DNA from 2 places in the Serratia symbiotica genome. Region 1 is predicted to be linked to the other one. Evidence: predicted binding sites of a transcription regulator. Region 1 holds the regulator's gene; the other holds the start of a gene.
The links. The regulator LexA, encoded in region 1, represses DNA repair genes until DNA is damaged. The targets are predictions, from matches to a motif close to TNCTGTATGTACATACAGNA.

Region 1 (3,213 bases):
GCACCAATAAACATACCATCCAGCAAATAACACCACACGCCAACCAACGGCAAGACAACCTGCCACAGCAAATAATGATGAGCCAACGCACGCAATTCATGCAGCGAGGTCAAGGCCGCCACTATCTGCTGACCAGCCAAGAAGTAGAGCACAGCAAAGGCCAACGCTACCAGGCAAGCCTGACGACAGGCAGCGTGCCATATTTTTCTCAGTTGGCTGTCATCACGCGCACCATAGGCATGACCCGAATGTGCTTCAACCGCATAGGCAAAGCCGTCTAAAGCGTAGGCGGAGAAGGCCAGAAGGTTCATTAATACCACATTTACCGCCACCACCTCGCTGCCTAGGCGTGCGGCAAAGAGGGTCAGCGAGGCGAAGCACAGTTGTAGCAGCAACGAGCGCAACATGATGTCGCGGTTTAGGGCCAGCAAGCGCCTAAGGTTGCCGCGCCAAGCCTGTTGCAACATCAGCAACGATATCCCACGCATGCGCATTACCCGCCACGCTAGCCCTAGCCCCAGTAGCAGCGTGGCATATTCTGAGATGGCAGTCGCCATCGCTGCCCCTTGCACCTTCCAGCCCAGTCCCATTACCAGCCAGATATCCAGCACAATATTCAGCAGGTTGCCGACAATCAGGAAGATCACCGGCGCACGCACATGCTGCACGCCGAGCAGCCAGCCGAGTAGCACCATATTGACCAGTACTGCCGGGGCGCTCAACCAACGAATGTCCAGAAACAGTCGCGCCTGTTCCAGTACCTTAACGTTGCCACCAACGATCCGCAGCGCCAAATCAATCAGCGGGTGGCGCAGCAGCACCATTGCCAACCCGGTCAATAGTGCCAATAGAAGCGGCTGCATAAAGGCACGCGCCAGCCTCTGCTGGCTCTGCGCTCCCAGCGCTTGGGCGGCCAACCCGGTAGTGCTCATGCGCAGAAACAGTAGCAGCATAAACAGGAAATTACTGACCATCGTGCCGATCGCCACACCGCCCAAATAGATCGGGCTATCAAGATGGCCGATCACAGCAGTATCCACTAACCCTAGCAACGGCACGGTGATATTGGAGAAGATCATCGGCAGGGCCAGGTGCCACAGGGCTTTATCGGTGTCGCTGGTAAAGGCAGAGATCAGGTGCATTATGCAATGTTCCCATGGTAGTGCAGTTGCCACATTAGGTGGAGTAAAACGAAACCGCCCCAAAACAGGGGCGGGTTAAATCAGGGGACAACGGTTTAGTTAGGCGTGACGCTTAAATCCAGTCGCCATTGCGGATCACACCGACTGCCAGACCTTCGATAGTGAAATTTTGCTGGCGCAGATCGACCACTATCGGTTGAAATTCGTTGTTTTCCGGCAGCAATTCAACCATGTTACCGCTTTTTTTCAGTCGTTTGACGGTAACTTCATCTTCAATGCGCGCCACTATGACTTGGCCATTGCGCACATCCTGAGTTTTGTGTACCGCTAACAGATCGCCATCCAAAATGCCGATATCGCGCATCGACATGCCGATAACCCGCAGCAGGAAATCCGCGTTTGGTTTAAATAAGGAAGGATCTACCTTATAGTGGCCTTCAATATGCTGTTGAGCCAACAGTGGCTCGCCAGCAGCCACACCACCAATCAGCGGTAAACCTGCTTCATCTTCCATCAGCAGGCGTATGCCGCGCGACGCGCCGGAGATGATCTCGATGACCCCTTTGCGCGCTAACGCCTTCAGATGTTCTTCGGCGGCATTTGGTGAGCGGAACCCCAGACGCATAGCGATCTCAGCACGTGTCGGCGGCATGCCTGTCTGCAAAATATGATCGCGAATCAGTTCATAAACCTCTTGCTGCCTGGTAGTTAGTGCTTTCATTCCACCCCCTGTTCGTTTATACAGTTTTGCTGTAAGTATATACAGGCATGCCTGAATTGGGAACCGACGAATGAATAAAATCAGGGTGTCACGCCCCGTTCAAATGAAGTGTTGCAACAAAATCGACCCCCAAACGAACAGCGCCAACACGATCGCCAGCAACACTGCCGCTGCCCCCATATCCTTTGCACGGCCAGACAGTTCATGATATTCACTACCTACCCGATCGATCACCGCCTCTATCGCGCTGTTCAGGATCTCAACAATCAGCACCAATACCACCGATCCGATCAATAAAATGCGCGCTATCGCACCTACATTCAGCCAAATTGCCAGTGTGATAGCCAGCATGGCCACCACCAATTCCTGGCGGAATGCCGCCTCATGCCGCCAAACAGCGGCAAGTCCTTTATAAGAATAGCCAGCGGCTTTAATAATACGGGTCAGGCTGGTTGCTTGATTTGCCATGTTTCTGTGCCTTTCTCAGGGGTAAATCATAAAAAGAGTCTAGATCACTTAGTGATGTCGGCTCTCGTTTTCCAACACCGCAGATCTGCTACCCGGTTTCTGGTATGCTTGTGTTGCATTGCTAACAAGAGGCTTCACGTAGTTATGTCAGGTTGGCGTAAAATTTATTATAAATTATTGAATTTACCACTCAAATTATTGGTAAGAAGCAAGGTTATCCCTTCAGATCCTGTCAGGGAGTTAGGATTAGATCCCTCACGGCCGATTTTGTATGTTTTGCCTTATAATTCCAAGACGGATTTGCTGACGCTACGCACTCAGTGCCTGGAGCAGGATCTGCCCGATCCTCTTGACCTATTGGAAATCGACGGCACGGTGCTGCCGAGCCACGTGTTTATTCACGATGGCCCGCGCCTGTTCCGTTATTACACGCCGAAGGAAGAGTCAGTAAAGCTGTTCCACGACTATCTGGATCTGCACCGCAGTAATCCGCGTCTCAATATCCAGATGCTGCCGGTCTCGGTGATGTTTGGCCGTTCACCTGGGCGAGAAGGCCAAGGCACACCACACCTGCGCCTGCTGAACGGCGTGCAGAAATTATTAGCTGTGCTGTGGCTCGGCCGTGACAGCTTCGTACGTTTCTCCAATACTGTTTCGCTGCGCCGCATGGCCTCCGAATACGGCACAGACAAAGCCATCGCGCAGAAACTGGCACGCGTGGCGCGCATGCACTTTTCGCGCCAGCGTCTGGCCGCAGTCGGCCCCAGCCTGCCAGCACGTCAGGATCTATTCAACAAGCTGCTGGCTTCCAAAGCGATCGAAAAAGCCGTCGAAGACGAAGCACACAGCAAGAAAATCTCCCTTGATAAAGCCCGACAGAAC
Region 2 (3,213 bases), 1.6 Mb from region 1:
CTGTGTTTACTGTGGAAAGACCTGCTGGCGGTATTCTTTGATGAAAATCACGCGGTTTCGATCGGCCTGTCGCCATTGCGCCTTAAGATCTTGTTCTTCACCCTGCTCAGCGCCTGTACCGTAGCCGCACTGCAAACCGTCGGTGCCATCTTGGTGATCGCTATGGTGATTACGCCGGGAGCCACCGCTTATCTACTGACTGACCGTTTCAGCCGGTTGGTGCTCCTCGCCATCACTATAGGCGCGTTGACCAGCGGTATCGGTGCCTACCTGAGCTTTTTCCTCGACGGTGCCACCGGTGGTGTGATCGTTACCTTGCAAACGCTAGTGTTCCTGGTGGCCTTCTTCTTTGCCCCTAAACACGGTTTGCTAGCATCAAAACGTCGTATGGCGCGTGAATACCCTGGGGGACACTGATGGAAAACTTGTATCAACTGTTCAGTGAACCTTTCGCTTACCCGTTTATGCAGCGGGCGATTATCGCTGCCATCGCCACTGGCGTGATCTGCGCAGTACTGTCCTGCTATCTGGTGCTCAAGGGCTGGTCACTGATGGGCGATGCTATTTCTCACGCGGTGCTGCCAGGCATGGTAATAGCGTTCGTACTCAGTATTCCACTCGCGATCGGTGCCTTTCTTTCCGGCATTTTCTGCGCGGTGGCTACTGGCTACCTGAAAGAGCACAGCCGGGTGAAGGAAGATACGGTAATGGGCATCGTCTTCTCTGGCATGTTCGCCTTCGGGCTGGTGCTATTTTCGCGTATCGACACCAATCAGCACCTGACCCATATCTTGTTCGGCGATATGCTGGGTATTACCGACGATGAATTGAAGCAAACGCTGTTGATCGCTGGTGCCACCCTGGTGATAATGGTGCTAAAGCGCAAAGACTTCATGCTTTACTGCTTTGACCCACACCATGCACGGGTGATTGGCCTGCCGGTGAAGCTGCTGCACTACGGACTACTGTGCCTACTGGCGCTGACCATTGTCGCCTCGTTGCAGGCAGTGGGGGTGATTTTAGTGATTGCAATGCTGATTGCACCAGGCATCATTGCCTTTATGTTGTGCCGTAGTTTTGACCGCATGTTGATCGTCGCAACGCTGGTTTCGGTATTTTCCTGCGTGCTCGGCACCCTGATCAGTTTCCATATCGACGGCGCTACCGGCCCCTGCATCGTGATCGTTCAAGCAATGCTGTTCGTCATCGCTTTGCTTTACAGCAAGCTGCGACCGTTACAGCATCATCAGCAGGTATTGCTCAAAGATAAACTCTGATAACAGCGCGGCGTGCACTCGCCGCCGCGCAACTCTAACCTAATCGGTCTAAGGCGCTGAAACTCGTCCAGCGCTTTCTTTCCTTCGCCTGACCCGACAGATAAACCCTTTTTGATGTTCATAACATGAAAATTCCCCCATTAGGGAGTAACAAACTGCTGTAAAAACGGGAAAAATAAGCATTTGGTTACAGGGTAACTGCTTCCGCTGCCAGGAATTTTTATATATACTGGATAAATTAACAGTTTATCAGCCGGAATAACCACAGCATGACTGCGGAAGGACATCTTATATTCTCTGTCGCTTGCGCGATCTTCGCCAAAAAGGCCGAGGTGACATTAGAACTGACCACTGGCGACTGGTGGCACATTATCCCGGCCGCATTGCTGACTTCGCTGCTGCCCGATATAGACCATCCCAAATCGGTATTGGGCCAGCGCCTGAGTTGGATTGCCATTCCCATCGCTCGCGCCTTTGGCCACCGAGGCTTCACCCACAGCCTGCTGGCGATCACCGGTGGTATAGTGCTATTCCGGTTGGAGTTTCCACGCAGTTGGCCAATCCCTCCTGACGTACTGCATGCCATGATTATCGGCTATTTCAGTCATCTCCTGGCCGACATGCTAACCCCCGCCGGCGTGCCGCTACTGTGGCCCTGCCGCTGGCGTTTTCGCCTACCGCTGCTAAATTCTCATAAAGGTAATCAATTGGAACGCGCTATGTGTCTCTGCTTGGTGGCGTTTGCTCTCTATTGGCAAGGCGGGTGCATCATTCCAATACAGTCGTATTTTGGGCAAATAAAAATATTAGATTTTAATCACACAAAATGACCAATAAATCACCAATGCGCATATTAATAATACAATAATTCTAAAAAGTTATATCCAATTCAATTTGGATATAAATAAGCCATGCAGCAAGCTGTTAGGATATTTGCATCGCTACATATGGGCGTTTATGGTCATTTTTATATGAAAAAAATTTATTGGAGACATTGTGGATGAATTTTCCACTGGTAATTAACGTGGCGATCTTTGTCGCCCTTCTATTGCTGTTAGCACAAACCCGTCACAAGCCATGGAGCCTGGCGAAAAAAGTCTTGGTCGGCCTGGGGGTCGGCGTGATATTCGGTTTGGCGCTGCAACTGACGTATGGTTCGAACAACCCAGTACTGAAAGCATCCATTAGTTGGTTCAACATCGTCGGCAACGGTTATGTGCAGTTGCTGCAAATGATCGTTATGCCGTTGGTGTTTGCCTCGATCATAAGTGCGGTAGCTAAACTGCATAATGCATCTTCACTGGGCAAAATCAGCTTCCTGAGCATCGGCACTCTGCTGTTCACCACACTGATCTCGGCACTGGTGGGCGTGCTGATGACTAACCTGTTCGGCCTCACTGCCTCAGGATTAGTTCAAGGGGTACAGGAAAGCGCACGTTTGTCCGCTATCCAAACTAACTATGTGGGCAAACTGGCTGATTTTACCGTACCGCAGATGCTGCTGTCCTTCATTCCGGCAAACCCATTTGCCGATCTGACCGGTACCCGCCCAACATCGATTATCAGCGTAGTGATCTTCGCAACCTTCCTCGGCGTAGCTTCGCTACAACTGCTGAAAGACGATAAGCCGAAAGGTGAGCGAGTGCTGATGGCTATCGATACCTTGCAGGCCTGGGTGATGAAGCTGGTGCGGCTGGTGATGAAGCTAACGCCGTATGGTGTGCTGGCGTTGATGACGAAAGTGGTCGCTGGTTCTAACATCCATGACATCGGTAAGCTCGGCAGCTTTGTGGTGGCTTCATACCTTGGTCTGGCGCTTATGTTTGTGGTGCATGCCGCCTTGCTGACCCTCACTGGCGTTAACCCGATACTGTTCTTCCGCAAAGTATGGCCAGTCATCACTTTCGCTTTCACCAGCCGTTCCAGCGCTGCCAGC

Region 2: the regulator LexA is predicted to act here: its motif matches at 1,505-1,524, upstream of SYMBAF_RS06495 (metal-dependent hydrolase).

What each region holds. Positions count from the first base shown of each region.
Region 1 covers NZ_CP050855.1:2,894,955-2,898,167, forward strand. The annotation lists gene dinF (MATE family efflux transporter DinF) at 1-1,142, opposite strand, end outside; gene lexA (transcriptional repressor LexA) at 1,255-1,863, opposite strand; gene SYMBAF_RS14370 (diacylglycerol kinase) at 1,963-2,331, opposite strand; gene plsB (glycerol-3-phosphate 1-O-acyltransferase PlsB) at 2,476-3,213, shown strand, end outside.
Region 2 covers NZ_CP050855.1:1,285,528-1,288,740, forward strand. The annotation lists gene SYMBAF_RS06485 (metal ABC transporter permease) at 1-417, shown strand, start outside; gene SYMBAF_RS06490 (metal ABC transporter permease) at 417-1,277, shown strand; gene SYMBAF_RS06495 (metal-dependent hydrolase) at 1,547-2,107, shown strand; gene SYMBAF_RS06500 (L-cystine transporter) at 2,278-3,213, shown strand, end outside.